One region of the Citrobacter sp. CFNIH10 genome, then DNA from elsewhere that is predicted to be linked to it. Evidence: predicted binding sites of a transcription regulator. Region 1 holds the regulator's gene; each other region holds the start of a gene.
What was found. Region 1 encodes LexA, which represses DNA repair genes until DNA is damaged. Its sites were predicted from a motif close to TNCTGTATGTACATACAGNA; they were not measured.

Region 1 (8,063 bases):
ACTGCCCAGCGGCGCGGTGACGGAAAAAGAGGCCCGGACGCTGTTTGTGGTGCTGGTACTGCTCGCTTTTCTGTTGGTATTAACGCTCAACACCATGACCATATTGCTGTCGGTTGCAGCACTGGCGCTGGCGTGGGTCTATCCGTTTATGAAGCGCTACACCCACCTGCCGCAGGTGGTGCTGGGGGCGGCGTTTGGCTGGTCGATCCCGATGGCCTTCGCGGCGGTGAGTGAGTCGGTACCCTTGAGCTGCTGGCTGATGTTCCTGGCCAATATCTTGTGGGCGGTGGCCTACGACACGCAGTACGCGATGGTTGACCGCGATGACGATCTGAAAATCGGCATTAAATCGACGGCCATTCTGTTTGGCGAACATGACAAGCTGATTATCGGTATCTTGCAGGTGGCGGTGCTGGCGCTGATGGCGCTGATTGGCTGGCTGAACGGTCTGGGGCTGGGTTATTACTGGTCTGTGCTGGTCGCGGGCGCGCTGTTTGTTTATCAACAGAAACTGATTGCCAGCCGCGAACGCGAGGCCTGCTTTAAAGCATTCATGAACAATAACTACGTCGGGCTGGTGTTGTTTATCGGTCTGGCAATGAGCTACTGGCACTCATAAAGCATCTTGCCCGGTGGCGCTGCGCTTATCGGGCCTACTAAACCGTAAGCCGATGTAGGCCGGATCAGGCGGAACGCCGCCATCCGGCAATCTAACATAAAAAAGCCGGTCATCTTGACCGGCTTTTTCTTTACTCGCTCTGCGTCGCGCTTTCGATGGTGAGGCGTACATCCGACGTGATGAGTTCCGCCAACATCTGATACACCTTCATCGTTTCGCCCGGCTCCGCATCGCCGGTATCGCTGATGTAACCCTCGTCACGCAGAGTCAGCACCAGTGAGCTGAACACCGCCTTGTCGAAGAATTCCGGCGCGTTAATACCGTGCAGCACGGACAGACGCTGCGCCACGGTGCGGCTTTCTTTCTCCAGCGTCCCGCGGTTGATCGACGGGTTAGCGCTCAGCAGCCAGAAGGTGATGGCATAACGCTGCAGCGTTTCGCGCGCACCCGCGGCCAGCAGTTGCAGCGTACGGGAATGAGCCGGATTGATATGCAGTTCATCATCCTGAACGGTAATCAGCCCCTGACGCTGCATTTCAGCCGTCAGCGCATCAATCACGTCTGCCAACTCATCGCGCTCCCAGCGCAGGAACAGCTCGGCTTTCAGCATCGGGTAGAGCACGTCAACGTGTTGCAGCAACGCTTCGCGGGAAATATGACGATGCTGGGTGACGATCGCCGCCATCAGTGACGGTAGCACCAGCATATGCGCGATGTTATTGCGATAGTAGGTCATCAGGACCGCCTGCTCGCGCGGCAGAATGATGATATCGCCAATGGTATCCTTCTCGACTTCGAATTTGTTCATCTGCAACGCGTGATCGATAAGATCGCTGGCGTTGACAGACGGCACGGTCGAATCAGAGGAATACGGCACGTTGCGCATCAGATCCAGGTAACAGTTGAGCTGCTCGGTCAATTGTTCGCGGGTCAGCGAACGCTGGCGAGACGCTAACAGCGCGGTGCAGCACAGGTTCATGGCGTTCGCCGCACCCGCATTGTTAATACGCACCATCAGCTCCGCCGCAATCCCGTTTACCGTCGGCGTCAGCCAGGCTGGACGCACGGCTTCGATCGGATCGATAGACTCGCGCCACTCCGGCACGTGGTGATTCAGGTAGGTCATCAATGGCATTGGCTCGCCAAAGTTGACGTAGCCCTGACCGAGATTACGCAGCTTGCTCAGGCCACGCAGCATCTGCGGCAGGCTCTCTTTCTCTTTGGTCGCGCCGCGCAGCTCTTTGGCATAGGTTCCCACTTCCATCACGTGCTCGTAACCGATGTAAATCGGCACCAGGGTGATCGGACGGGTGCCGCCGCGCAGCATCGCCTGGATGGTCATCGACAGCGTGCCAGTTTTTGGGTCCAGCAAACGGCCGGTACGGGAACGACCACCTTCGACAAAGTATTCAACCGAGTAGCCGCGGCTGAACAGTTCGCCCAGATACTCACGGAAAACCGTGGAATAGAGCTTATTGCCCTTAAAGGTACGACGAATAAAGAACGCGCCCAGGCGGCGGAAGATCGGGCCTGCCGGCCAGAAGTTCAGGTTGATACCTGCAGCGATGTGCGGCGGCACCAGCCCCTGGTGATAGAGCACGTAGGAGAGCAGCAGGTAGTCCATGTGGCTGCGGTGGCAGGGAACATAAACAATTTCGTGCCCGTCGTGCGCCAGTTGGCGAACGCGTTCTGCGTTGTGAACGTTAATCCCCTGATACAGCCTGTTCCAGGTGAAGCCCAGAATACGGTCGGTCAGGCGAATCATCTCGTAAGAGAAGTTGGCGGCGATCTCTTCCATCAGCGCAATGGCGTTTTGCTGCGCCTTTTCATGGGAGATTTTCTTGCTGCGCGCTTCGTCTTCCACCGCGCGGGCAATCGCTTTGGAGGCCAGCAGCTTGTTGAAGAGATCCTGACGCGCAGGTAGACGCGGCCCCACCGCGGCCAGGCGCTGACGGGCGAAGTGCATACGCGCCACGCGAGCCAGTTTCTGCGCAATGGTTTTATCCGTGCCGTGCTCATCGGCCATTCGGCGCAGAGAGACGGAAGGCGAGAAGCGGACAAAGCTGTCGCGGCCAAGCCAGGAGACGGCAAAGAATTTCTGAATGCCATTAAGCATGCGCAGCGGCGGGTTAACCTCGCCCTTTTCACGACCCGGAGAACGTCCAAACATCACCGACACCGGCACCATTTGCACATCCAGATCCGGATTGCTGCGATGCAGGTCGAGATAGTTATGGAACAGCTTGATGGACTCTTCTTTCGGCGTGTAATAGGTGAAGACACGCGGTCCGCCGTGAATGAACACATAGCGCGGCAACTGTGTGCCATCGATCTCCAGCGGTTCTAACGGGTCGGGGAGATCGTGCGCCAGACATTGCGCGCGCAGCGTCAGCAAGTCCGCTTTGGAGTTGTACGGCAAAACGTACATAATTGGGCGAGAGGTGTTGAGTCCCAATTCCGGGGCAGGATCTGCCGGAATAGACTTGCTTTTTACCAGTACACTTAATGGTAAATTCAGTATTTTGTAGTAAATTCGTGGCCAGCCGGACATAAACGATGTAAAGCCTCTGGTTAATAATGCAATTGCGTTGCAAGGATATCAGAAAGTCATGTGAATTTCTGGTCTATCCCGTCATACTTCGCGCCGCGTTGCCCTAACTCGAATTACATGAGTTAACAAGACAATGTCATTGACGCCAATAATGCAAAAAGGTTCTTTTAATGGCTAATAATACCACTGGATTCACCCGAATTATCAAAGCTGCAGGCTATTCCTGGAAAGGTTTTCGCGCCGCGTGGATTAACGAGGCCGCGTTCCGTCAGGAAAGCGTGGCGGCGCTGCTGGCCGTGGCTATCGCCTGCTGGCTGGACGTGGATGCCATTACGCGCGTTCTGCTGATAGGCTCTGTCATGCTGGTCATGATTGTTGAAATCCTGAACAGCGCCATCGAGGCGGTAGTGGACCGTATCGGCTCTGATTATCACGAACTTTCTGGTCGCGCAAAAGATATGGGGTCGGCGGCGGTACTGCTTTCTATCATTGTGGCGCTGATCACCTGGGGACTCCTGTTGTGGCCACATTTTCGCTAACGTTTTTCGACCCTGATTCCATAACCGGCTAAATCTGCTGTCGAATGTGTAGTTTGTGGTTCCAAAATCACCTTTAGCTGTATATACTCACAGCATAACTGTATATACACCCAGGGGGCGGAATGAAAGCGTTAACGGCCAGGCAACAAGAGGTGTTTGATCTCATTCGGGATCACATCAGCCAGACAGGTATGCCACCGACGCGTGCGGAGATCGCACAGCGTTTGGGGTTCCGTTCCCCAAACGCGGCTGAAGAACACCTGAAGGCGCTGGCACGTAAAGGGGCGATTGAAATCGTCTCCGGTGCTTCTCGCGGCATTCGACTGCTGCAGGAAGAAGAGGAAGGGTTACCGCTCATCGGTCGCGTTGCGGCGGGCGAGCCGCTGCTGGCGCAGCAGCACATTGAAGGCCATTATCAGGTGGATCCATCTTTGTTTAAGCCGAACGCCGATTTCCTGCTGCGCGTCAGCGGAATGTCGATGAAAGACATCGGCATTATGGATGGCGATCTGCTGGCGGTACACAAAACCCAGGACGTGCGTAACGGTCAGGTGGTTGTAGCGCGTATCGACGATGAAGTGACGGTCAAGCGCCTGAAAAAACAGGGCAATAAAGTTGAACTGCTGCCCGAAAACAGCGAATTTAAACCAATCCTGGTTGACCTTCGCGAACAGAATTTTACCATCGAAGGACTGGCCGTTGGCGTCATCCGTAATGGTGAATGGCTGTAGTACTTCTTTAGGCCGGATAAGGCGTTTACGTCGTTATCCGGCACTCTCACCACTCTCGTTATGACCTCTTCTCAGGCTCGTCTCCATGCCTTTTTTTGCTTCTGCTGACAAAGCACTCTGGCGCCTCGCCTTACCGATGATTTTCTCCAATATCACCGTTCCGCTGCTGGGACTGGTGGATACGGCGGTCATTGGTCACCTGGACAGCCCCGTCTATCTCGGCGGTGTGGCAGTAGGCGCAACCGCAACCAGCTTTCTGTTTATGCTACTGCTCTTCTTACGGATGAGCACTACCGGGCTGACGGCGCAGGCATTCGGCGCGAAGAATCCTCAGGCGCTGGCGAGGGCTCTGGTGCAACCGCTGGTCCTGGCTTTGGGCGCAGGGACATTAATTGCTATCTTCCGCACGCCGATTATCGACCTGGCGCTACACATTGTCGGCGGCAGCGAAGCGGTGCTGGAACAGGCGAGGCGATTCCTGGCCATTCGCTGGCTGAGCGCGCCGGCGTCACTGGCGAATCTGGTTCTGCTCGGTTGGTTACTGGGCGTGCAATACGCGCGTGCGCCGGTGATCCTGCTGATTGTCGGCAATATCCTGAACATTGTGCTCGACCTCTGGCTGGTAATGGGGCTGCATATGAACGTGCAGGGGGCCGCACTGGCGACGGTGATTGCGGAATATGCGACGTTGCTGATCGGTTTGTTGATGGTGCGTAAGGTCTTGCACTTGCGGGGCGTCTCTCTCGTCATACTCAGGCAGGCCTGGCGCGGCAACTTTCGTCGTCTTCTGGCGCTTAATCGCGACATCATGCTGCGTTCGCTGCTGCTGCAACTCTGTTTTGGTGCCATTACCGTGCTGGGGGCCAGACTGGGTAGCGATATCATCGCCGTTAACGCCGTGTTGATGACGTTGCTGACGTTTACGGCCTATGCGCTGGATGGCTTTGCCTACGCCGTGGAGGCGCATTCCGGTCAGGCCTATGGCGCCCGCGATGGCAGTCAGTTGCTGGAGGTCTGGCGCGCGGCGTGCCGTCAGTCAGGTATTGTCGCACTGCTGTTCTCAGTGGTTTATCTGCTCGCGGGCGAACAGATCGTCGCGCTGCTGACATCACTCCCGCAAATCCAGCAACTGGCCGATCGCTATCTGCTCTGGCAAGTGATTTTGCCGTTGGTCGGCGTCTGGTGCTATCTGCTGGATGGTATGTTTATCGGTGCAACGCGGGCGGCTGAAATGCGTAACAGTATGGCGGTCGCGGCTGCCGGGTTTGCGCTGACCTTGCTGACCCTCCCCGTGTTGGGGAATCACGGTTTGTGGCTGGCGCTGGCGGTTTTCCTGGCGCTGCGCGGACTGTCATTAGCCTGGATCTGGCGGCGCCACTGGCGGAATGGGACCTGGTTTTCGGCTTCGTGATGGTTAAAGATTCTGAATAGTGAATTGAACCCAGAATCTCTGACTACACTTAATCTCACGTCCAGCAGAAAACGAACGCAGTTGGGCGGTTTACTCTCACTATTCACAGCCTAATAAAGAGGACTTTATGATGAATAAAGACGAAGCCGGCGGTAACTGGAAACAATTTAAAGGTAAAGTGAAAGAGCAGTGGGGCAAACTGACCGATGACGATATGACAGTCATTGAAGGTAAGCGTGATCAACTGGTCGGTAAGATTCAGGAACGTTATGGTTACGAGAAAGACCAGGCGGAGAAAGAGGTCGATAGCTGGGAAAAACGCAACGACTATCGGTGGTAAGCTACCCTCATACCCGTGAGTACAAGGATGTAAGCCCCTCTGTTTGCTTCGGGCGGCATAGCATGCCGCCCACTTCATTAACGGGGTTTCTTTTTAACCTGAATCGAATGATCGTGCTGACACTCGCCAGGGTGACGGCAGGCTTCCACTTCCACGCAGGCTGAGCATAATCCGTGTGCTTCAATCACATTGTGGCGCAGGGCAAACCCCATCTTCGCCGCCAGCGTATGCATAATGTCTTCCACGCCCTCCGCACACTCTTCTTTCACCGCACCACAGCGGTCGCAGATAAACATCGCGGAAGTATGAGTTGGCTGATCGAACAGGTAACACAGCACATAGCTGTTGGTGGATTCAACCTTATGCACAAAACCTTGTTCAAGCAGAAAATCGAGTGCGCGATAGACCGTTGGCGGCTTGGCCTGCGGTTCTGATTCACGCAGCAGGTCGAGCAGATCGTAAGCGCTAATTGCGCCTTCCTGAAGGCTCATCAGACGCAACACCTCAAGGCGCTGTGGGGTCAGGCGCACATTGCGTTGCGCGCACAGTTTTTCAGCTTGCGCCAGCAACTCTTGCGTTGTGGTCTTTTCCATTGGGCACCTCGGATCGCGTGAAGTAAGAAAACCCTCACTTTATCATGTTATGGGAGAAACGCCGAGATCCAGGCCGGCACGATAAATCGCCTGCTAATCTTTCCCTGTTTCGCATTCTCTTCTATACATATTGATGTCTGTCACATAATAAAAACATTCCAGCAAGTTCTGCATGGAGCGAATAGCGTCATCTTCACCCATTTTATCACAGCAATAGTCCTACTCAGCCGCGTTGATACTGGCTGAGGCATTATTTCACCTGCAAATAAAATAGGTTTACTGTGAATAAAAATTTTAATTTTTCGGTGGTGGCAATTGTGGTCTCGTTCCTGGTTTCCCAACAGGCGAACGCGGCGAATACCTGGGCGGAAGCGCGTAACGACGCGATGGGCGGAACGGGCGTGGCGTCGGCAAATTATGGTAGCGGGGTTCTCATTAACCCGGCGTTGCTGGCGAAAGCGAAGCCTGAAGACAGCGTTACCGTGATTCTTCCGGCGGTCGGTGCACAAATCACCGACAAAGATAATCTTCAGGATGAAATTGATGAGATCAGCGACAAAATCGATTACTACGATGAGGTGGTTGATAATCTGACGCCGCAGGAAGTTTTGCTCAACCCGCGCGGCGTGTTGAATCAGTTTCAGGGCGCGGCACGCGATCTTGCCGATGAACTCGAATACCTGAAAGGGAAAACGGCACGCGCCAATGCAGGGGCGGGACTGGCGGTGAGCATTCCCAATGAGACGCTTTCCCTGGCTTTCGTGGCGAAGGGCTATGCGCATGGACGGGTCAGTTCATCCATTGATCAGGGTGATATTGACTATCTGCGCCGGATTGAGGGCAGCGATACCTATGCGCTCGTTGAAGCCGGGAAGGCGGCGATTGAAGGCTCAGATGAGATAACCAAACACCTCAACTCGACGGCATCGGGACGCGCGGCAATTGTTTCAGATTATGGTATCGCCGTTGCCCGACAGTTTACGTTCGGCGATGTGCCGGTGTCGATTGGCGTTACGCCAAAACTGCAAAAAACCTGGCTCTACAATTACACCACCTCTATCTATAACTACGACAGCAGCGACTGGAACAGTAGTCGTTATCGTAATGATGACACTGGTTTTAACGTCGACGCCGGGATTGCGGCGGACTTTGGTGAACACTGGACGGTGGGGATCAGCGGGCAGAACCTCATTTCACGCGATCTGGATACCAAATCGATCACTATCACCCACGGCATGACGGGTGAAACGCGAAACTACAAAGACACGTACCAGATTCG
Region 2 (8,063 bases), 1.2 Mb from region 1:
CGCCGGTCAGCGCTTTTCCCAGACACAGAATGTCGGGCGCGATCCCGGCGTGTTCGCAGGCAAACAGTTTGCCCGTGCGGCCAAATCCGGTGGCGATTTCATCCGCAATCAGCAGAATGCCTTCACGGTTGCACATTTTGCGGATACGGCGCAGCCACTCCGGATGGTACATCCGCATTCCGCCCGCGCCCTGAACAATCGGCTCGAGAATCACTGCCGCAATGTCATGACGATGTGCGGCCATCAGGCGCGCGAAGGCCACCATATCGCGCTCATCCCACTCGCCGTCCATTCGACTTTGCGGCGCAGGGGCAAACAGGTTTTCCGGCAGATAGCCCTTCCACAGGCTGTGCATGGAGTTGTCCGGATCGCAGACCGACATCGCGCCGAAGGTATCGCCGTGATAGCCGTTACGGAACGTCAGGAAGCGCTGACGGGATTCCCCTTTGGCCTGCCAGTATTGCAGCGCCATTTTCATCGCCACTTCCACCGCGACGGAACCGGAATCGGCGAGGAACACGCATTCCAGCGACGCGGGCGTTATGGCGACCAGTTTACGGCACAGGTTGACGGCGGGGGCATGCGTGATCCCGCCAAACATCACATGCGACATGGCGTCTATCTGCGTTTTCATCGCCGCATTGAGCTGCGGATGGTTGTAGCCGTGAATCGCGGCCCACCACGACGACATGCCATCAATCAGGCGTTCACCGCTGGATAAAATCAGTTCGCAGCCCTCGGCCCGTTCAACAGGATAGACCGGTAGCGGGGAGGTCATAGAGGTGTAGGGGTGCCAGATGTGGCGCTGATCAAACGTGAGATCGTCCGTTGTCATAATCGACTTGTAAACCAAATTAAAAAGATTTAGGTTTACAAGTCTACACCCTTATCACCACAAAACGTATAAAATTATGACCACTCATTCTCGCTGGACGCTGTCGCAAGTCACCGAATTATTTGAAAAACCGCTGCTGGATCTGCTGTTCGAGGCGCAGCAAATCCACCGTCAGCATTTCGATCCTCGTCAGGTGCAGGTCAGCACACTGTTGTCGATCAAAACCGGTGCCTGCCCGGAAGACTGCAAATATTGTCCGCAAAGTTCGCGCTATAAAACCGGCCTTGAAGCTGAGCGGCTAATGGAAGTTGAGCAGGTGCTGGAGTCGGCGCGCCAGGCGAAGAACGCCGGTTCCACTCGTTTCTGCATGGGTGCGGCGTGGAAGAACCCGCACGAGCGCGACATGCCATATTTGCAGCAGATGGTTCAGGGGGTGAAAGCGCTGGGACTGGAAGCTTGCATGACGCTTGGCACACTCGATGAATCACAGGCGCAACGGCTGGCGGAGGCGGGGCTGGACTATTACAACCACAACCTCGACACCTCGCCGGAATTTTACGGCAACATCATCACCACCCGTTCCTACCAGGAGCGACTCGACACGCTGGACAAAGTACGCGAGGCCGGGATCAAGGTCTGTTCCGGCGGCATCGTCGGCCTGGGCGAAACGGTGACCGATCGCGCCGGGCTGCTCCTGCAACTGGCAAACCTGCCGACCCCGCCGGAAAGTGTGCCGATCAACATGCTGGTGAAGGTGAAAGGTACGCCGCTGGCAGATAACGATGACGTCGACGCATTTGATTTTATTCGCACCATTGCCGTGGCGCGCATTATGATGCCGACCTCGTATGTGCGCCTGTCTGCCGGTCGTGAGCAGATGAATGAACAAACGCAAGCCATGTGCTTTATGGCTGGCGCCAACTCTATTTTCTACGGCTGCAAACTGCTCACCACGCCAAACCCGGCAGAGGACAAAGATCTCCAGCTTTTCCATAAGCTGGGGCTGAATCCGCAGCAAACGGCGGTGCTCGCCGGGGATAACGAGCAGCGTGCGCGTCTGGAGCAGGCGCTGCTGACACCGGATACTGACGATTACTACAACGCGGCTGCCGTATGACCTGGCAACACAAAATCGACGATGCGCTGGCGGCGCGTCGTTCGGCGGATACGTTGCGCCGACGTTATGTGGTAGCACAGGGAGCCGGTCGCTGGCTGGAGACGAATGACCAGCGCTATCTCAATTTTTCCAGCAATGATTATCTGGGGTTGAGTCATCATCCGCATATCCTTCGTGCCTGGCAGCAGGGGGCGGAGCGGTTTGGCGTCGGCAGCGGCGGCTCGGGCCACGTCAGCGGTTATTCCATTGCCCATCAGCAACTGGAAGAGGAACTGGCCGACTGGCTGGGCTATCCGCGCGCGTTACTGTTTATTTCCGGTTTCGCCGCAAATCAGGCGGTGATTACCGCGCTGATGGAAAAGGATGACCGGATTGTCGCTGACCGTCTCAGCCATGCTTCGCTGCTGGAAGCGGCCAGTCTTTGCCCGGCGCAGCTTCGCCGTTTTACCCATAACGACGCCTCGCATCTCACGCGCCTGCTTGGCGCCCCCTGTTCCGGGCATCAACTGGTGGTGACCGAAGGCGTGTTCAGCATGGATGGCGACAATGCGCCGCTTGCGGACATTCAGCAGGCCGCACAGGCGCGTAATGCCTGGTTGCTGGTGGATGATGCCCACGGCATTGGCGTCAGTGGAGAAGCGGGTCGCGGGAGCTGCTGGCAGCAGCGGGTAAAACCTGAGCTATTGGTCGTAACATTCGGCAAAGGCTTTGGCGTCAGCGGTGCGGCGATTCTGTGCTCTGAAAACGTTGCCGATTATTTGCTGCAGTTCGCCCGTCATCTGATTTACAGCACCAGCATGCCGCCCGCGCAGGCGATGGCGTTACAGGCGTCGCTTTCGGTGATTCGCAGTCAGGAAGGTGACGCACGCAGGGAGAAACTGACTGCGCTGATCCAGCGCTTCCGCTCGGCTATCAACCATCCCGATTTCATGCTGGCGCAGTCGCACAGCGCCATCCAGCCGCTGATTGTCGGCGAAAATGCGCGCGCATTGCAGCTGGCGGACACCTTGCGCCGTCAGGGATGTTGGGTCACGGCGATCCGTCCGCCGACCGTGCCCGCCGGGACAGCCCGTCTGCGACTGACCTTAACTCAGGCGCATGAGCCTGAGGATATCGACCGATTGCTGGAGGTGCTGCATGGGGCAGGTAAATAAACAGGCAATCGCGGCGGCGTTTGGTCGTGCGGCAGCGCACTATGAGCAGCACGCCACATTGCAGCGCCTGAGCGCCGACGCGTTGCTGGCGCAACTGCCGGAACGCCCATTTTTACAGGTACTGGATGCCGGCTGCGGGCCGGGGCGTTTGAGTCGCTACTGGCGCGAGCTGGGGAGTCAGGTCACTGCGCTGGATCTCTCTGCCCGCATGCTGGACGAGGCGCGTCGCCAGGACGTGGCGCATCACTATCTCACCGGCGACATTGAGTCACTGCCGTTAGCCAGCGCAACGTTTGACCTGGCCTGGAGCAATCTGGCCGTGCAATGGTGTAACAGTCTGCATCAGGCGCTGAGCGAACTGTATCGGGTCGTGCGCCCCGGTGGCTGCGTGGCCTTCACCACGCTGGCCCAGGATTCGCTACCGGAGCTTCATCAGGCCTGGCGCGCGGTGGATGAGCGGGCGCACGGCAACCGGTTTTTATCCCGCGAGGCGCTGTGTGAAGCGATGCACGGCTGGCAGGGGCATCATCAATCAATCTCCCTGACGCTGGAGTTTGATGACGCCCTGAGCGCTATGCGCTCACTGAAAGGCATCGGCGCGACCCATTTGCACGAGGGGCGCGAGCCGCGCGTCTTAACCCGCTCGCAGTTGCAGCAGCTTCAACTGGCCTGGCCGCAGCGGCAGGGGAAATATCTGCTGACCTACCATCTTTTTGCAGGAGTGATTGCACGTGACTAAACGTTATTTTGTCACCGGTACCGATACGGAAGTCGGTAAAACCGTCGCCAGCTGTGCGCTGCTACAGGCGGCGCGCAGTCTGGGTTATCGGACGGCCGGGTATAAACCTGTCGCATCAGGTAGTGACATGACGCCAGAGGGACTGCGCAACAGCGACGCCCTGGCGCTTCAGCGCAACAGCAGTCTGGCGCTGGACTACGCGGCGGTGAATCCTTACACCTTCGCGGAACCCACCTCGCCGCATATCATCAGCGCTGATGAGGGAAGGCCAATTCGTGCTGATGTGATGTCAGACGGCCTGCGCGCGCTGGACGCGCAGGCGGAGTGGCTGCTGGTGGAAGGTGCTGGCGGCTGGTTTACCCCGCTTGCGGAGGATTTTACCTTCGCTGATTGGGTGCAGATCGAGCGCCTGCCGGTGGTCCTGGTCGTCGGCGTGAAGCTGGGGTGTATAAACCATGCGATGCTGACCGCGCAGGCGGTACAGCAGGCAGGACTTCCGCTTGTCGGGTGGGTGGCGAATGACGTCACGCCGCCGGGAAAACGCCATCATGAGTATCTGGCGACGCTTAAACGGGTCATCCCTGCGCCATTGTTAGGCGAAATCCCGTGGCTGGCGGCGGGAGCCGAAAATGCGGCCACAGGACAATATCTGGATCTCGCTTTACTCGCGGGTGAGTAAAAGGCGAAATTGCGAGCAAGATCTCGCCTGCCAGGGACACTTCTTTAGCTGATAAAAATCAAAATTTAGCGATAATTTTTTTTTATGTGCTGCCTGGTGGGTTGGACCGGGAATTTGCCAGGCGGCAGACCATATGGCCTGCAGGCAGTTATCCACCATTCCTGTGGATAACCTTGTGTATTAGAGTTAGAAAACACAAGGCAAGCGAGAGATTACGCGGCTTCCAGCCGAATTGGTGCGAAAGGCGTCTTTATAAAATATCCTTTAATTTACAGCGCGTTAGATAAAATCAATGGCTGTCATATTGTGGTCATTGAATGCAATAAAACTTTCATCACGCATCTTGACAATGTTAACGAAGTCAATGGTCTGGGGATAAACCCGCTTCATAGTGTAATATCTTGCCAGCGGTGAAATTATAGCCATCTCCGATCCGCTTTTATCATGCGTAACACAAATTTTATGAGGCGTTACTGTTTTTTCATCCAGTATATTTTACTGGCAATATTATCTTCTGCGAGTAAAATTACACACCTGCCCGCTCATTCCTTCAGGTAGCTGCTCATGAGTAAACCGTTCAAACTGAATTCCGCATTTAAACCTTCCGGCGATCAGCCTGAGGCGATACGCCGTCTGGAAGAGGGACTGGAGGACGGCCTGGCGCATCAGACGCTACTTGGCGTAACGGGGTCGGGGAAAACGTTCACCATTGCGAATGTGATCGCGGATTTGCAGCGACCGACGATGGTGCTGGCGCCCAACAAAACGCTGGCGGCGCAGCTGTATGGCGAAATGAAAGAGTTTTTCCCGGATAACGCCGTCGAGTATTTCGTCTCCTACTACGACTACTATCAGCCGGAAGCGTATGTTCCCAGCTCAGACACCTTCATCGAAAAAGATGCCTCGGTGAATGAACACATCGAGCAGATGCGTCTGTCGGCCACCAAAGCGTTGCTGGAGCGTCGTGACGTGATCGTCGTGGCCTCCGTTTCTGCCATCTATGGTCTGGGCGATCCCGATTTATATCTGAAGATGATGCTGCACCTGACGGTGGGCATGATTATCGATCAGCGCGCCATTCTGCGGCGACTGGCTGAACTGCAATATACCCGTAACGATCAGGCGTTCCAGCGCGGGACTTTCCGCGTGCGCGGTGAGGTGATTGACATCTTCCCGGCGGAGTCTGACGACATCGCGCTGCGTGTGGAGCTGTTTGATGAAGAGGTGGAGCGTCTGTCGCTGTTTGACCCGCTGACCGGGCAGGTGGAATCCACTATTTCGCGCTACACCATCTACCCCAAAACGCACTACGTGACCCCCCGTGAGCGCATTGTGCAGGCGATGGAAGAGATCAAAGTCGAACTGGCTGAACGTCGCAAAATCCTGCTCGCCAACGACAAACTGCTGGAAGAGCAACGCCTGAGTCAGCGTACCCAGTTTGATCTGGAAATGATGAACGAGCTGGGTTACTGCTCGGGGATCGAAAACTACTCGCGCTTTCTGTCAGGACGCGGGCCGGGTGAGCCGCCGCCGACCCTGTTTGACTATCTGCCCGCTGACGGTTTGCTGGTGGTGGATGAATCCCACGTCACCATCCCGCAGATTGGCGGGATGTATCGTGGCGATCGGGCGCGTAAAGAGACGCTGGTGGAGTACGGTTTCCGTTTGCCATCGGCGCTGGATAACCGTCCGTTAAAGTTCGAAGAGTTTGAAGCGCTGGCTCCGCAGACCATATATGTGTCTGCGACGCCGGGCAATTACGAGCTGGAGAAATCGGGCGGAGAAGTGGTTGATCAAGTGGTGCGTCCGACAGGGTTGCTGGATCCGGTCATTGAAGTGCGACCGGTGGCAACGCAGGTGGACGATCTGCTCTCTGAAATCCGCAAGCGCGCAGAGATCAACGAGCGCGTGCTGGTTACCACGCTCACCAAGCGTATGGCGGAAGATCTCACCGAGTATCTGGAAGAACACGGCGAGCGGGTGCGTTACCTGCACTCGGACATCGATACCGTCGAGCGTATGGAGATCATTCGTGACCTGCGTCTGGGCGAGTTTGATGTGCTGGTGGGGATCAACCTGTTGCGCGAAGGTCTCGATATGCCTGAGGTGTCGCTGGTGGCGATTCTCGACGCCGACAAGGAAGGGTTCCTGCGTTCCGAACGTTCGCTGATACAGACCATCGGTCGTGCGGCGCGTAACATCAACGGGAAGGCGATTCTTTACGGTGACAAAATTACGGCCTCAATGGCGAAGGCGATTGGCGAAACCGAGCGTCGTCGCGAGAAACAGCAGCAGTACAATGAAGAACACGGCATTACTCCGCAGGGCCTGAATAAAAAAGTGGTCGATATTCTGGCGCTGGGGCAGAACATTGCGAAAACCAAAGCGAAGGGCCGAGGCAAATCGCGTTCCGCAGTGCAATCGGATGTGGTGGAACTGGATATGACGCCAAAAGCGCTGCAACAGAAGATTCACGAGCTCGAAGGGCAGATGATGCAGCATGCGCAGAACCTGGAATTCGAAGAGGCCGCGCAGATCCGCGATCAACTGCATCAGCTGCGTGAACTGTTTATCGCTGCGTCGTGAGAGATTGCCGGATGGCGGTGTAACCACCTTATCCGGCCTGTTCGCTGGTAGTTTGCAGAGTAGATAAGTAGGCCTGATGAGCGTAGCGCCATCAGGCAATAAACCCTTTACCGCAGCGCCTGTACGGCTTTCTCCAGCGCGCTGTGCAATAACTGGCGGTCATGGCGATAGGGAATATCGCTGGCCTCCAGCACTTCCTGAATCACCACCCGGTCGCTGACCGCAGAGACATCCACCTTCGGCCCCACGATAACCGCATCAACGACTCTTTTGCCGACATACTGCTCCATAATGGTTAGCTTATCGATAAGCGTCAGGCTTGCGGCGGGGATGCTCAATTCCCGGCCCAGATTGCCGATGTAGACCATCGGCGCCTGCGTACGGCGCAGCGCCTGTGCGAGATCCTCCAGCAGCAGGATTGGCATCAGGCTGGTGTAAAAACTGCCCGGACCGATAATAATCAGGTCGGCATCGTTAATCGCCTGTACCGCTTCCCGGGTGGTGGGGACCTTCGGTGACAGCATCAGTTCCTGCAAGTGCGAGGTGAGCTGATCAATATTCACTTCGCCGTACACTTCATGCCCCTGATCGTCGATCGCCATCAGGTCAACTGGCAGCTCTGACATGGGGATTAAATGTGCGTCCACTTTCAGCAGATTACGAATTAAGTTGATGGCTTCCAGAGGCCGCACGCTCAGGTGGTCGAGCGCCTTTAACATCAGATTTCCGAGGTTATGGCCTGAAAGTTCACCATTACCGCCAAAACGGTATTCAAACATCGCGGAAGCGACGCTCGGTTCGGTAATCAACTGATTGAGACAGTTGCGCATATCGCCCCAGGCGATTCCCCCTTCCGAGCGGCGAATACGCCCCGTCGAACCGCCGTTATCGGTGGTGGTCACGATACCGGTGAGGCGTGAACCCAGGGAGGAGAGGGAAGAGAGAACGCGTCC
Region 3 (8,063 bases), on a different replicon from region 1:
GATTTATCTTCATCTTCCTCGATGTCCTTGCCCATCTTCTGGAGCAACTCGATTTTGTTAACCCTGCTAAAAAGCGTCTTTTGCCTCCAGCCGAAACTGACCAGATTGACGTTAGCATTATCAAACATACGCAGCTGCCGATAGAGATGCAGGGTCATGACACCAGGGCAGGCGCTATGCAGCGCGTTGAAGCGCATGTATTCCGGTCGGCGATCACCACCGTAGTTTTCGATGATGTGGCGTTGAATGCTCTCTTTATGCTGGTTGATGGATGTCACCAAACGGGTAACCAGCTGAGAGAATTCCGCATCTGTATTGTCGTACCATAATACGCCGGTAGTGCGCCGAGCGGACTTCTGCGAATAGCCATCCCTGATATGCAGGTCAGCGTATGCCGCGCAGGCAGCATGGACAGCATCGTGTCCCTGTTTCAGCTCAGGCATGATGTGTTCGATGGCCATATCTTCTTCGCCATCAGCAACGGCTGGCAGGACGCAGACACTCGCCTTGAGCGGAAGCCGGGAACCCAGCACTCCACGAAGTTGTGTGATCTCGCTCTCCAGCGTCTGGAAAGTTGTTGAGATATTCATTTCTATCCCCGAAAAAGGGCTCTAAACTCCCTCCGCTGCACGGAGGACTGTATGTACATACATACTCATAACAAGCGAAACCGAGTATATCAAGTTCGTTTTGTTTACAGACGAATTTTATCGATGACGAATGAAGTTTTCACTGCTGATTAGCCAATCCTGACGCGAGGGATTTCATTAATGTTAGTGAGATAGGATGGTGACAATAACTCCCGCCGCATCGTCCAGTCTTTGTCGATGCCCTGGCCCGCAAACCATAATTTCCCCCGACCTGACCGGTTAATTCTATCCATCACGCCCATCAACGCTTCACCATTGGCAAAGAGTCGGTTCTCACCAAACAAATCGAGCTGGCTGGTGGCGCTATCATAAAAGTCAGATAGCATCACTCCGGCTTTATGGTATCGGTATCCCTCCTGCCAGATATGCCGGAGCCCTGCGACCGCAGCCGCAATGATTTCCCGGGTATCGGCGGTGGGGTTTTCCAGCTTGACTGTCTGCTGGCCACTGTAAGGGGCCGTTTTCGAATAGTAACTTGTGCCAATAAAAACCGTTATGCAGCGACAGTATTGCTTCTCTTCGCGCAGCTTCTCGCCTGCACGTTCGGCATACTCACACACCGCCTGGTGCATTGCTTCGTAGTGCTCTATTTTCTGGCCGAATGAACGCGAGCTGATGATCTGCTGCTTAACCTTCCTCACCTCTTCCAGGGCTATGCAGGACTCGCCATTCAATTCGCGCTGCGTTCGCTCCAGTACGACTCCAAATGTGTTACGGATAAGCGATGTTGGCGCATTGGCCAGATCGAGAGCAGTCCTGATGCCCATGCTGTTCAGTCTGGTGGCATATCTCCGGCCCACCCCCCAGACATCGCTTACGTCAATATATGGCAATAATTTACGTTGTCTTTCTGGACTGCTGAGATCAACCACTCCGCCTGTTTTAGTCCATGTTTTTGCAGCTTTATTTGCTAGTTTTGCCAAAGTTTTAGTTGTCGATATGCCCACCCCCACGGGTATATGGGTGCTCTTTAATACGGTTTTCTTTATTTCTCTTCCATAGTCATCAAAATTATAATTTTTCTGCATTCCTTCAAACGAAAGGAAAACTTCATCAATACTGTAGACCTCAGTATTACTGGAGAATTTAAATAATGTCTCACACACCCTACGGGAGATCTCCGCGTACAAGGCATAGTTAGAACTGAAAACATGTACACCGTTAGCTTCAAAGAATGCTTTCTTCTGGAAGTACACGTCACCATTCTGGATACCTAATTTTTTAGCTTCCGCTGAACGTGCCACGACCATGCCATCATTGTTCGAAAGGCATACAATTGGCTTGTTCACCAGATCGGGCCGAAAGACTCTCTCGCAGGAGGCGTAAAATGAGTTGCAATCCACCAGGCAGAACATCACAAGGCCTTGTACACGATGAAGGTCACCACGCCAAAAATGGCCAGTTCTTCGCCTTCTTTCAGATAGATCGGTGACATCCGGCTATTCATTGGCAGTAGCGCGGGAGCCGGGCTTAGCTGCAACCGCTTAATGGTGAAATCACCATCAACGGTCGCAATCACAATATCCCCCTCTTTCGCCTCAAGTGAGCTATCCACGATGACCAGATCGCCTTCGTGAATACGTGCCTCTACCATCGATGAACCTGTTACTCGTAAGAAGTAGGTTGCAGATGGATGTTTGATGAGGTGAGTATTTAGATCAATAAATTCATCAACATAATCGGAAGCGACTGAAGGGAAACCTGCGCTGACAGGCTCAACGAACAACGGGAATTGGCCTGGTGATTGTTGTGTCACTGGGATAAGTTTCATAATGCTCTGCTCTTCGTGGTGCTGTATATCCATACAGTATTATAGACAGGAGCCAGGAATTTTCGCACCTCCTTTTCCGAAAGTTATTTTCCGCTATCACTCTTCAGGTTTTTCTTATCACTTGTCCAGAAGTGGGTAACTGCACATAACAAATTGCAACCATATGATTCCTCAGTTCATTTTCAGAATTTACTCGTGCTTACTTCGTATACAATTCGGAATTTATCCGTACATTTTATAAGGAGTAATAACGATGAAGCAGTTTACAAATGAAGCAACTCAACAAATGCTGGCCGACTTTGACAAATCCCCTTTCTCTGACGCTGATCTGGCCGCAATGGATGTGGATGCTCGACAAATTATTGAGCAGAACGCTGAAAGGGATCGCCAACACCCGGTAACAGCAATCTGGCGTGTTGCGGTCGAGGGAAGCCTGACTGCGCGAGGTGGTGTCGTAACCGCTGTTGATAGCGCCAGGGTTATGGATCTAGGCAACGGTCAAATGGTCAAAATCGCAGTGGAGGGTGATGCAGTCACTTATACCGATGGTTCATCTGCACGGATTGTTTCAAGCGCTGGCCAGAAAGCTACACACTTCGAGAAAGGGCTCGCGCTGGTGGGCAGCGTACTGGATAACGGGGATGAAATTGTCTCGACCCCGCAGGACAGATTAGTGCTGTTATCGCGCAAAGGTATGGCTGAAGCCCCCGACTTTCTGGCAATACCCGGAGGCGTGACTCATGGGGTATCGAACTAACAATTATGGCCGGGGCCAGGCGCTCCACGGAGATAAAACCACCACAGGCGCGACCGTCCTTACTTGGGGTCAGTTTGGATATCGAAAATTATTGTACTATAAGGACTTCCCCGGCATGTCAAAGCCGGTATTTATGGTTTCTGTCTGCTCTTCAGTAAAAATAAAGGGGAGAGACTGCGGTACTATAAACGGCCATGATGAATCGTCATCGATTCGGGCCCTGATGAAAGACGCGCGTGAGGTTCTTGTTCGTTAAGCGGATACGTATATCCTGTACAATAGCCAGATAGGCCTCACGGGGTCTAACCCTTTATCATCAACGAATTGCAGGTCAGATGGTTATACAGCTTCGAGCTTTAGTTGACTGAGTACAGCCGGAAATCATCACCGTAATGTAGTGATGCCCAACACAGCCGCGCATTTTTGGCGGCGATGGCCACAACAGCCCGCCAGTACCCTCTGCGCTCAACCAACATACAAACCCAACGGCTGAATGAGTCAGTCCTTTTCCCGGCGCCAATAAGCACTGAACGAGCCCCCTGAACCAGAAGCGTTCGCAGATACGAATCACCGGCTTTTGTGATCCTGCCGAGTTTCGACTTTCCCCCGCTGCTGTATTGGGCACTGTTGCAAATAGTCGGTGGTGATAAACTTATCATCCCCTTTTGCTGATGGAGCTGCACATGAACCCATTCAAAGGCCGGCATTTTCAGCGTGACATCATTCTGTGGGCCGTACGCTGGTACTGCAAATACGGCATCAGTTACCGTGAGCTGCAGGAGATGCTGGCTGAACGCGGAGTGAATGTCGATCACTCCACGATTTACCGCTGGGTTCAGCGTTATGCGCCTGAAATGGAAAAACGGCTGCGCTGGTACTGGCGTAACCCTTCCGATCTTTGCCCGTGGCACATGGATGAAACCTACGTGAAGGTCAATGGCCGCTGGGCGTATCTGTACCGGGCCGTCGACAGCCGGGGCCGCACTGTCGATTTTTATCTCTCCTCCCGTCGTAACAGCAAAGCTGCATACCGGTTTCTGGGTAAAATCCTCAACAACGTGAAGAAGTGGCAGATCCCGCGATTCATCAACACGGATAAAGCGCCCGCCTATGGTCGCGCGCTTGCTCTGCTCAAACGCGAAGGCCGGTGCCCGTCTGACGTTGAACACCGACAGATTAAGTACCGGAACAACGTGATTGAATGCGATCATGGCAAACTGAAACGGATAATCGGCGCCACGCTGGGATTTAAATCCATGAAGACGGCTTACGCCACCATCAAAGGTATTGAGGTGATGCGTGCACTACGCAAAGGCCAGGCCTCAGCATTTTATTATGGTGATCCCCTGGGCGAAATGCGCCTGGTAAGCAGAGTTTTTGAAATGTAAGGCCTTTGAATAAGACAAAAGGCTGCCTCATCGCTAACTTTGCAACAGTGCCCTATAAACGGTCACGCTGAATCGCTATTGATTCGGACCCTGATGAAAGACGCTCGTGAGATCCTCCTTCGTTAATCGGATAGTGATATCCAGTAGGATATGCAGATACTTCTCACGGGGGTCTAACCCTTTACCATCAACGAGTTACAGTTCAGTTACTACTCAGTTTAATTTTTCACGTTGTTGAATACAGTCTGAAGTCATCGCCGTAATGTAATGATGCCCAGCACAACCTCGCATTCTTGGCGGCGATTGCAACGACAGCACGCCAGTATCCCCGCCTACCAATCAACGAGCAGACCCAACGGCTAAACGAGTCCGTTCTATTCTCTGCCCCTACCATAACAGAACGGGCTCCCTGGACCAGCAGGGTTCGCAGGTAGGCATCACCCGCTTTTGTTATCCTGCCAAGCTTTGATTTTCCGCCACTACTGTATTGTGATGGCGTTAGCCCCAACCAGGCTGCCAGTTGGCGCCCGTTCTTAAAATCATGGGCATTGCCAATACTGGCGACCAGCGCACTCGCCGTTGTGGGCCCAATACCTTTCAGTTCCATTAACTGCTGGCTGCGATGATCTGTTTTGGCAACACGAGATAACACCCTGTCATATTCGGCGATTTTCTCTTCAATATTAGTGACATGTGCTAATAGATCATCAATGCACAGCCTGACCTGTACTGGCAGAGTTTCCTTCTGGTCAGAAACAGCATGACGCAGAGCATCAGTGCTTTGTGGGGCAATAACCCCGAATTCAGATACCAACCCCCGAAGACGGTTATACGTCGCTGTTCTTTCCTGAATAAATCCCTGTCTTGTCCTATGTAAGCATTGCATTGCCTGCTGGCTTTCGTCTTTGACGGGTACAAAGCGCATGTGCGGCCGCTGCACAGCCTCACAAATAGCTATTGCATCAGCTGCATCATTTTTCCCGGTCTTACCCGCCATGCGATAGGGTGAGACAAATTTCGGTGCCATCAACCGGACATCATGGCCATACTGCCTGAATAATCTTGCCCAATAGTGGGCACCCGAGCAGGCTTCCATTCCAATGACACAGGGAGGTAAACCAGCGATGAGTTCAGAAAGTGCTGCACGCGACACCTTGGGTTTAACCAGAACTGCTTTACCATTTTGGTCAACGCAGTGAACAGCAAACACATTTTTAGCAAGATCGATACCGACAGTGGTGATGGTCATAACGAATCCCTCTGGGTCAATGTTTATCCCATGATTGCATGAAAGTTAACCAGGCGCATATCCAGGGGAAGTCCCTTCCATTCGCTAAGCCAGTGACTAAAGCAGGTATGACGGTCCGCTTTGAATCGCCACGGGTTTAACAGACACCTCAGAGTCATGTCATGCAGCTCCACCGATTTTGAGAACGACAGTGACTTCCGTCCCAGCCTTGCCAGATGTTGTCTCAGATTCAGGTTATGTCGCTCAATGCGCTGAGTGTAACGCTTGCTGATAACGTGCAGCTTTCCCTTCAGGCGGGATTCATACAGCGGCCAGCCATCCGTCATCCATACCACGACCTCAAAGGCCGACAGCAGGCCCAGAAGACGCTCCAGCGTGGCCAACGTGCGTTACCTAACAATAAACCTGTTTAAATATCCAGATAAAAACATTCAATCTGGGTCAAATGAGTGATACAGTTTCACCCATAAGACCCAATGGAGGCAATATGTCTGAATTTGAATTACTGGCGCAGGATCTGCTTGAGAAAGCAGAAGCGGAAGAACAACTGCGACAGGAAAATGATAAAAAGCTGCTCGGGCAGGTGCTGGAAATCTATGACCAGAAGTACGTGGCTGAACTGCTTAGAAAAGTTGGTAAAAATGAGTGGAGTCGCGAGACTCTTAATCGCTGGATTAATGGTAAGTGCTCACCTAAGGCGCTGACGTTAGCCGAAGAGGAACTTCTACGAAAAATGCTTCCGGAAGCGCCTGCACATCACCCTGACTATGCCTTCCGGTTTATTGACCTGTTTGCTGGGATTGGAGGTATACGGAAGGGCTTCGAAACCATCGGTGGCCAGTGCGTTTTTACCAGTGAATGGAATAAAGAGGCTGTGCGCACATATAAAGCTAACTGGTTTAACGATGCTCAGGAACACACTTTCAATCTCGATATTCGGGAAGTCACGCTCAGTGATAAACCTGAAGTACCTGAAAACGATGCCTATGCTTACATTAATGAGCATGTGCCGGATCATGATGTACTTCTAGCAGGTTTCCCCTGTCAACCGTTCAGCCTTGCGGGCGTAAGCAAGAAAAACTCGCTCGGGCGCGCGCATGGTTTCGAATGTGAGGCTCAGGGAACGCTTTTCTTCGATGTGGCGCGTATTATCCGCGCAAAAAAACCTGCCATCTTTGTTCTTGAAAACGTTAAAAACCTGAAGAGCCATGACAAGGGTAAAACCTTTAAAGTCATCATGGATACCCTCGACGAACTGGGCTATGAAGTTGCGGATGCAGCTGAGATGGGCAAAAACGATCCTAAAGTTATCGACGGAAAGCACTTTTTACCTCAGCACCGAGAACGTATCGTTTTGGTCGGTTTCCGTCGTGATCTGAACATTCACCAGGGCTTTACCCTGCGCGATATTAGTCGTTTTTATCCGGAACAGCGTCCGTCATTTGGCGAACTGCTGGAACCCGTGGTTGACAGCAAATATATACTGACGTCGAAACTCTGGGAGTATCTCTATAACTACGCCAAAAAGCACGCAGCTAAGGGTAACGGATTCGGTTTTGGCCTCGTTAATCCTGAAAATAAAGAAAGCATTGCCCGTACGCTTTCTGCTCGCTATCACAAAGACGGGTCTGAAATTCTGATAGACCGTGGCTGGGATATGGCCACAGGTGAAACAGACTTCGCGAACGAAGAAAATCAGGCGCATCGGCCCCGCAGGCTGACTCCACGAGAGTGCGCGCGCCTTATGGGTTTTGAAAAAGTAGATGGCAGGCCTTTTCGCATTCCTGTGTCAGACACTCAGTCGTACAGGCAGTTCGGTAACTCCGTAGTGGTGCCCGTGTTTGAAGCCGTAGCCAAACTGCTTGAACCTTATATCCTGAAAGCGGTTAATGCCGATTCGTGCAAGGTTGAACGAATCTGATCGCTCCTCCCGGTATTTATGCCGGGAGATAATCTATGGAATATCTGCGTAAAGCCCTGTCAGCTCAGCAATAAACGCACCTAGCGTCATTAGCTCAGCTCTCACCGCCTCCGGGTATTTTTTGTGCAGAGATGATGGCACGACCAATCTGACACCCGACTCCCGCATCTCCCGATATTGAGCCAGAGAAACTCCCTCCTGGAGTGTAAACAGATGCACCTGATGAATTTTATCAGCCTCATTCAGTATCTGACGCCAGCGATCCTTACAGGTAGTCTTGACTGCCAGCATGCGCAGATTTTCTACGGGAAACTCAGTATCGTGGTA
Region 4 (8,063 bases), 580 kb from region 1:
GCAATCATCGACAGCGCGCGTAGCATTCCTGGATGCAAACTGTCATAAATGCTGGCAACGCGCGTATTGTTGCGATCCACCGCCAGCACGTACTGGGTCAGATCGTTAGTCCCGACGGAGACAAAATCGATACGACTCGCCAGATTCGGCAGCATAAAGACCATCGACGGTACTTCCAGCATGATGCCGATACGCGGTTTCGGGATCGCGTACCCAATCATCTCTTCCACTTCGCGGCCCGCACGTTCAATCAGGCGGCGCGCTTCATCCACCTCATCGATACTGGTTACCATCGGCAGCAGAATACTCAGGTTGCCCGTCGCCGCATTGGCGCGCAGCATCGCCCGCACCTGGACAAGGAAGATTTCCGGCTGATCGAGCGTAATGCGAATGCCTCGCCAGCCCAGGCAGGGATTCTCCTCGCTGATTGGCATGTACGGCAGCTGTTTGTCCGCGCCAACATCCAGCGTTCGTAACGTCACCGGCTTGTCATTAAACATCTGCAACATGCCCTGGTACTGCGCCACCTGCTCTTCTTCCGAAGGGAAACCGCTTTGCAGCATGAAGGGAATTTCGGTGCGATACAGGCCAATGCCGTCGATACGACTGCCCAGCTTTTCTTCATGTTCCGGGCTGAGTCCCGCGTTCAGCATTACTTTGATCCGCTCACCGCTTTTCAGCTGTGCGGGTAAATTGACGTCATCTTCCGCCAGTCGGCTGAGCTCGTTCTCTTCGCTGATAAGCCGCTGATATTCCTGGATCAATACCGGTTCAGGATCGACCAGCAGCTCACCGCGGTAGCCATCCACCACCAACGTACGCCGGTGCAGCACCGATGGCTGAATATCGGCGCCCATCACGGTGGGAATCCCCATGGCACGGACCATGATCGCGGCATGGGAGTTGGCCGCCCCGTCGCGGACAACAACGCCCGCCAGCCGGTCCTGCGGCAGTTCCGCCAGCGTGGTGGCCGAGAGTTCATCAGCCACCAGCACGAAGCGTTCTGGCCAGGCATTTGGCCCTTGTATGGAATCATCGAGATGGAACAGCAGGCGTTGGCCCAGCGCACGCAGGTCGCCTGCACGCTCTTTGAGATAGTTGTCGCTCAGCGCGGCAAACTGTTCGGCAAACTTTTCGATGATCGTTTTGACCGCCCATTCGGCCACAGACCCTTTATCCACTTCGGCAAACAGCTCGCGTCGCAGGCGGGCATCGGAAAGCAGGTGCGAATAGAGATCGAATATCGCGGCGGTCTCTTTCTGCGCCCCAGCGGCAAACCGCTTGCTGTAACGGCGAAACTCATTTGCCGCCTCTTCCAGCGCACCGGTCAGGCGCTCACGCTCCAGAGCGGGATCCAGCGTCGAGGCCTGATACACCTGCTCCATCAGCGGTAGCGTCGCATCCTGCCAGCCTTCGGCAATCGCCACGCCCGGCGCCGCCGGTAGCGCACGAATTCGAGTCTGGCGATACTGGCCGAACAGGGCGGTAAGCTGAGATTGTGACAGAATCGCTGCCATCTGCGTGGCAAGTGTCACCAGGAAAGATTCTTCGCTTTCATCGTACTGGCGCAGTTCGCGCTGCTGTACAACGAGGACGCCCAGCAGTTGACGACGCTGAATGATCGGCACCCCGAGGAAGGCACGGAAGCGTTCTTCTTTTACCGAGGGGATGTATTTAAAACTGGGGTGTTTTTGCGCATCAGCGAGGTTAATAGGTTCCGCCAGCCTGCCAACCAGGCCGACGATACCTTCATCAAATGCGAGTGCGACAGTACGACCGCGCGGTTTTTTAAGCCCCCGCGTCGCCATGAGGTAATAACAACGTCGGTCATGATCGGCCAGATAAACCGAGCAGACCTCTGTATCCATCGCAAGACAGATGTCAGTAACCAGAATATTCAGCGCTTCATTAAGACGCGGAGCACTGGCCACCTTTTCGACTATTTCGCGCAGGCGGGTGAGCATAATTTGCGTGGCTTAACCTCTTTTACGTCGATAAGCAGGTGTATTTTGCGGTTTTGGCGTCGCTTCCTGAAGCGCCATCACAACACTTGCGAACTCTTTCATCACCCTGCGGTAGACATCGCGTTTAAATGAAACCACTTGCCGGACCGGATACCAGTAACTTACCCAACGCCAGCCGTCAAACTCAGGAGTGCTGCTGGTTTGCATATTGATTTCCGCGTCCCCGCTCATCAACTGCAAAAGAAACCACTTTTGTTTCTGGCCGATACACACCGGCTTTGTATCCCAACGCACCAAACGTTTCGGTAACTTGTAACGCAACCAGTTGCGAGTAGAGGCAAGGATTCGCACATCTTTACGGCTTAACCCTACTTCTTCAAACAGTTCCCGGTACATCGCCTGTTCTGCTGATTCTCCTGGATTTATCCCACCCTGTGGGAACTGCCAGGAGTGCTGACCAAACCGCCGGGCCCACATCACTTGCCCCTGACGATTACAAATTACGATACCTACATTTGGGCGGTAGCCATCGTCATCAATCACCGGACTACCTCAACATAAACCTTATATGAGAATGATTGTTTCACACTCCTGACAGACGGTAAACCACTGAGTTACGGCGGTGTGCATCTAATAACAATTGAATAACTCACAGTTAAAGACAAAGTTATAAACAGACACTCACCCATTCGGGCGATTTTATTCACCTTTTCTGTGGATAGAGTTGTGAAGAAGTACGGAATTACTCCGGGAAAACCCGGAACAGTCTGAATAAACGGACAAGAGGGTGAAAAAAATATTTTCTTTTATTCATGAGGTTACTGGCTCGCTTTAGCGATAACCAGGCAAAAAGGTGATAGCCATCACACTGACGATCCTCAGGCTGATGAAAGATCGAACAGCGCCGACTTTATCCACAGATTGTGCCAATAAGTTAAACACAAATTGTGTGAAAATTCGATTTTTGTCGCACGTCAAGGCTGTAAATGGAAACAGTAGTCGGGGTTTTTCACAGTTATCCCATCTTTCTGTGGATAACATGGTGTAAGATCCTGTTTAAATTCAGTGACCAGAAATGGAAAACCCATTCTTGTGTTGCGCAACACGTGACGTCAGAAACTAAAAACCAATATAAATCATGACATTGAATATGACATGTGGAAAACGATAAACTTCTTTCTCACGGTATAAAATCCTTGTTCATTTTTTCACCTAAGGTGTAACGCCATGTCCGGACTCCATCCTTTACGCTTTCCACCGAAATCTGAAGCCCTTCTGCTCCAGCAAGCGCAGCAGCTTTCGGGCTATTCGCTGGGCGAACTGGCGGCGATGGCAGGTATTGTTGCACCGAAAGATCTCAAGCGGGACAAAGGCTGGATCGGCGTATTACTGGAACTCTGGTTGGGGGCCAGCGCCGGAAGTAAGCCTGAACAGGATTTCGCCGCATTAGGCGTCGAATTGAAAACCATTCCTGTGGATAGCCTCGGCCGGCCGCTTGAAACCACCTTTGTCTGCGTTGCACCGCTGACCGGAAACAGCGGCGTGACGTGGGAAACCAGTCACGTACGACACAAACTGAAGCGGGTACTGTGGATCCCGGTAGAAGGCGAACGCAGCATTCCCCTCGCGCAGCGGCGGGTGGGATCGCCAGTACTGTGGAGCCCTGATGAAGAAGAAGACCGTCAGTTACGGCTCGACTGGGAAGAATTAATGGACATGATTGTGCTCGGTCAGGTTGAACGTATCACTGCCCGCCATGGCGAATTTTTACAACTACGACCGAAGGCGGCAAACGCCAAAGCGCTCACCGAGGCGATCGGCGCCCAGGGCGAGCCAATACTGACGTTGCCGCGTGGTTTTTACCTGAAAAAGAACTTCACGCGCGCCCTGCTGGAACGCCACTTTTTGTTACAGCAGCGTTAGACTTTCGCCTTGTGTCCGGGAAGCATATAATTAGCGTTTCTTTTTTTGGCAGGACTTTGTTCAATGTTATTTGCATGGATAACCGATCCTAACGCCTGGCTTGCGCTCGGTACGCTGACGCTGCTGGAGATCGTGCTTGGGATCGATAATATTATTTTCCTCTCACTGGTGGTTGCAAAACTCCCGACTGCGCAACGTGCGCACGCCCGTCGTCTCGGTCTCGCAGCGGCGATGATCATGCGACTGGCGCTGCTGGCCTCCATCGCCTGGGTGACCCGGCTGACCAATCCGCTGTTCGAGGTGTTTGGTGAAGCCATTTCCGCCCGCGACCTGATCCTTCTGCTCGGCGGATTGTTCCTGATCTGGAAAGCGAGTAAGGAGATCCACGAATCCATTGAAGGTGAAGAAGAAGGGGTGAACATGCGCGTCAGCTCCTTTCTGGGGGCCATCGTGCAGATCATGCTGCTCGACATTATCTTCAGTCTGGACTCGGTGATCACGGCGGTTGGCTTGTCCGATCATCTGTTCATCATGATGGCGGCGGTGGTAATTGCCGTTGGCGTAATGATGTTTGCGGCGCGTCCTATAGGCGAGTTTGTCGACAGGCACCCGTCCGTGAAGATGCTGGCGCTGTCGTTTCTGATTCTGGTGGGCTTCACCCTGATCCTGGAAAGCTTCGACGTTCACGTGCCGAAGGGTTACATCTATTTCGCCATGTTCTTCTCGATTGCGGTTGAGAGCCTGAACTTGTTGCGAAACAAAAAGAACCCGCTGTAATTGTCCTTTTCGCTCCCTGCGGGGAGCGAACCTCTCCCTTTTTCTCCTCTCAGATTAAGATTTTCCTGCTTTTCCTGCCCACAACTTCAGGTTATTACTAGACTGTTATCAGACGCAGGCCACGTGAGGATAAATGGATGAAAAAATGGGCAGTGATAATTTCCGCAGTAGGACTGGCTTTTGCTGTTTCCGGTTGTAGCAGCGATTATGTCATGGCGACCAAAGATGGTCGGATGATCCTGACCGACGGGAAACCCGAAATTGATGACGATACCGGTCTGGTGAGCTACCACGACCAGCAGGGCAACGCCATGCAAATTAACCGCGACGACGTTTCTCAAATCATTGAACGTTGAAGATTGAGGTCAGCCGCGCTGCTGGCCTTAACAATTTTTCTTCCCTTTTTCCCTTCCCTCAGCCATTTTTATAATCCTTATGTCGTGATTATAAAAAGGAAACGGCTATGCAATATCACCGTATACCCCACAGCTCGCTTGAAGTCAGTACACTGGGGCTGGGCACAATGACGTTTGGTGAACAAAATAGCGAAGCCGACGCACATGCACAGCTCAACTATGCCGTCGCCAACGGCATTAACCTGATCGACGTGGCCGAAATGTACCCGGTCCCGCCACGCCCGGAAACCCAGGGGCTTACCGAAACTTACGTCGGAAACTGGCTGGCCAAATATGGCAATCGAGAAAAGCTGATTGTCGCCTCCAAAGTGAGCGGCCCGTCGCGCAATAATGACAACAGTATTCGCCCGAATCAGGCACTGGATCGTAAAAACATTCGTGAAGCGCTGCACGACAGCCTGAAACGTCTGCAAACCGATTATCTGGACCTTTACCAGGTTCACTGGCCGCAGCGCCCTACCAACTGTTTTGGCAAACTCGGCTATAGCTGGAGCGACGCCGCGCCGGTGGTGTCGCTACTGGATACGCTGGATGCGCTGGCCGAGTTCCAGCGGGCGGGCAAAATCCGCTACATTGGCGTCTCGAATGAAACGGCCTTTGGCGTGATGCGTTATCTGCATCTGGCGGATAAGCATGATCTGCCGCGCATTGTCACCATCCAGAACCCTTACAGCCTGGTCAACCGCAGCTTTGAAGTGGGGCTGGCGGAAGTGAGCCAGTATGAAGGCGTCGAACTGCTGGCCTATTCCTGCCTGGGATTTGGCACGCTGACCGGTAAATACCTGAATGGCGCGAAACCTGCCGGTGCGCGCAATACACTGTTTAGCCGCTTTACCCGCTACAGCGGCGAGCAGACGCAAAAAGCCGTGGCGGCGTATGTCGATATCGCCAGACGGCATAACCTTGATCCGGCGCAGATGGCGCTGGCATTCGTTCGTCGTCAACCGTTTGTTGCCAGTACACTGCTGGGCGCCACCACCATGGAACAGCTGAAAACCAACGTCGAGAGTCTGCATCTCGAATTAAGCGAAGAGGTGTTGGCAGAGATTGAAGCGGTGCATCAGGTTTACACCTATCCTGCACCGTAACAGAAGCGCGCCGGAGGAATTCCGGCGCGTTGATTATGCCTGGCGGCGCTGCCAGATCCACAGCGCCGCTATCGCCAGCGCAAACAGACCGCCAAAACCGATACCCACGGCGACAACCGGAATTCCTACCCACACCGCCAGCGAGTAGAGCCCCAGCATCAACAGCATCGCGCTGTTCTCACCGAGGTTCTGTACCGCGATCGCATTACCCGCCCCGACGCTCTTTTTACCGCGCTCCTGCAACAACGCATTCAGCGGCACGACAAAGAAACCGCCCAGCACACCGATCAGCATCAGTAGCGCATAGGCAGGCAACAGCGCGTGTTGAAGAGAAAAAATAAGCACCACGACGCCAATCAGGATCCCTGCTGGCATACAACGCACCACGGTATCCAGCGTGACCAGTCTGGCAGCAGCTCCGGCCCCGGCCACAATACCGATCGCGACCATCGCGTTCAGGTAGGTTGGCGTGGCGTTATCGGTAATGCCTAACGCCACCGGTACCCACAGGACCAGCAGAAAACGCAGCGTGACTCCCGCCCCCCAGAACAGACTGGTGCCCACCAGCGAAAAACGCGTTTCGCCGTTGCGCCACAGTGAAACGCAGGCGCAGAAGAAACTGCGAGTCATTTTCATCAGATGCCAGGACTGCCCAGGACGAGCGGCAGCCAGTTTGGGAATAGACAGGTTCGCCACCACCGCTCCGGCGTAGGCCAGCGCACAGACAACCAGCGCGGCAATAACATGCCAGTCGGCCAGCACGCCGCCCGCCACCGAGCCAAGCAGAATCGCCGCAACCGTGGATGCTTCCATCAGGCCGTTCGCTTTCACCAGCTTATCGCCGGTCGTCAGTTCCCCCAGAATGCCGTATTTGGCCGGCGAGTAAGCCGCCGCGCCAATCCCCACCAGCGTATAGCCGATAAACGGATTGAAGCCAAAACAGATCGTTGCCGCCCCCAGCAGTTTCAGGCCGTTGGCGAACATCATCACCCGGCCTTTGGCAAAGCTGTCAGCGATCTGCCCCACAAACGGCGCAAACAGGATGTACGCGCCCACAAACACCATTTGCAGAATCGGCTGACTCCAGTCCGGATAGAACTGTTCCTTCAGCAGCGCCAGCGTGGCAAACAACAGGGCGTTATCGCCAAACGCAGAGAGAAACTGCGCCGCGATAACCGACATCATTCCTTTCGACCAGACAGAGGTATTGGTATGTACTGACTCAGGCATTTTGTTTTTCCGGATCATCAACCCAACTTTTCAGCATCACGAAATCCGGCTTACCGCTGCCGAGTAACGGGAGTTGCTTCAGGTAACGGATATCGCGCGGCACCGCCAGTTCTGGCACGCCGTGCGCACGGGCATACTGCTGTAATACATCACGCGTCAGCTCGCTATCGGTGGTAAAGAGCACCAGCGCTTCGCCTTTGCTGGCATCGCTCTTGATCGCCGTCGCGTGCATTTTTTCCGGCGACACGCCGAGCGCCAGTTGCTCAACCATCTCCAGAGAGACCATTTCACCGGCAATTTTCGCAAAGCGTTTGGCGCGTCCCTGAATTTGCACGAATCCTTGCTCATCAAAGCGCACGATATCGCCGGTGTCATACCAGCCGCGCTCCAGTTCCCCGGCGGCGTTTTCCGCCACCGGCACCTCCAGTACGCCCGGTTTTTCCACGCGCAGATAACCGTTCATGATGTTTGGCCCTTTCAACTGCAAACGACCGCCCTCTTCAATACCCGGGATCGCCAGCAGACGCGCGTCCATGCCGGGCAGGATCCGCCCAACGGTACCAGGCTTCGCCGCCATCGGGACGTTAATCGAAACCACGGGCGCACACTCCGTTACGCCATAGCCTTCGAGAATCCGCAGACCAAACTTATCCTGCCAGAGCTGT

Region 2: a site for LexA is predicted at 4,996-5,015, ahead of uvrB (excinuclease ABC subunit UvrB). Genes of this name have one in related genera too.
Region 3: a site for LexA is predicted at 2,441-2,460, ahead of umuD (translesion error-prone DNA polymerase V autoproteolytic subunit). Genes of this name have one in related genera too.
Region 4: a site for LexA is predicted at 2,943-2,962, ahead of mutH (DNA mismatch repair endonuclease MutH). Genes of this name have one in related genera too.

The regions. Positions count from the first base shown of each region.
Region 1 covers NZ_CP026216.1:1,720,179-1,728,241, forward strand. The annotation lists gene ubiA (4-hydroxybenzoate octaprenyltransferase) at 1-619, shown strand, start outside; gene plsB (glycerol-3-phosphate 1-O-acyltransferase PlsB) at 750-3,170, opposite strand; gene C2U53_RS11680 (diacylglycerol kinase) at 3,341-3,709, shown strand; gene lexA (transcriptional repressor LexA) at 3,832-4,440, shown strand; gene dinF (MATE family efflux transporter DinF) at 4,526-5,851, shown strand; gene C2U53_RS11695 (CsbD family protein) at 5,982-6,191, shown strand; gene zur (zinc uptake transcriptional repressor Zur) at 6,269-6,784, opposite strand; gene traF (conjugal transfer protein TraF) at 7,066-8,063, shown strand, end outside.
Region 2 covers NZ_CP026216.1:2,934,807-2,942,869, forward strand. The annotation lists gene bioA (adenosylmethionine--8-amino-7-oxononanoate transaminase) at 1-835, opposite strand, end outside; gene bioB (biotin synthase BioB) at 912-1,952, shown strand; gene bioF (8-amino-7-oxononanoate synthase) at 1,949-3,106, shown strand; gene bioC (malonyl-ACP O-methyltransferase BioC) at 3,090-3,845, shown strand; gene bioD (dethiobiotin synthase) at 3,838-4,524, shown strand; gene uvrB (excinuclease ABC subunit UvrB) at 5,089-7,110, shown strand; gene yvcK (uridine diphosphate-N-acetylglucosamine-binding protein YvcK) at 7,218-8,063, opposite strand, start outside.
Region 3 covers NZ_CP026213.1:20,195-28,257, reverse strand. The annotation lists gene C2U53_RS01835 (DNA replication terminus site-binding protein) at 1-590, opposite strand, end outside; gene umuC (translesion error-prone DNA polymerase V subunit UmuC) at 740-2,005, opposite strand; gene umuD (translesion error-prone DNA polymerase V autoproteolytic subunit) at 2,005-2,421, opposite strand; gene C2U53_RS01820 (hypothetical protein) at 2,675-3,178, shown strand; partial or broken gene C2U53_RS01810 (transposase) at 3,535-3,798, opposite strand; gene C2U53_RS01805 (IS6-like element IS26 family transposase) at 3,862-4,566, shown strand; gene C2U53_RS01800 (IS110-like element IS5708 family transposase) at 4,793-5,815, opposite strand; partial or broken gene C2U53_RS01795 (IS1 family transposase) at 5,950-6,204, opposite strand; gene C2U53_RS01790 (DNA cytosine methyltransferase) at 6,303-7,736, shown strand; gene C2U53_RS01785 (type II site-specific deoxyribonuclease) at 7,770-8,063, opposite strand, start outside.
Region 4 covers NZ_CP026216.1:2,298,421-2,306,483, reverse strand. The annotation lists gene ptsP (phosphoenolpyruvate--protein phosphotransferase) at 1-1,964, opposite strand, end outside; gene rppH (RNA pyrophosphohydrolase) at 1,977-2,507, opposite strand; gene mutH (DNA mismatch repair endonuclease MutH) at 3,192-3,887, shown strand; gene C2U53_RS14605 (TerC family protein) at 3,951-4,664, shown strand; gene ygdR (lipoprotein YgdR) at 4,802-5,020, shown strand; gene C2U53_RS14595 (NADP(H)-dependent aldo-keto reductase) at 5,128-6,168, shown strand; gene lplT (lysophospholipid transporter LplT) at 6,202-7,398, opposite strand; gene aas (bifunctional acyl-ACP--phospholipid O-acyltransferase/long-chain-fatty-acid--ACP ligase) at 7,391-8,063, opposite strand, start outside.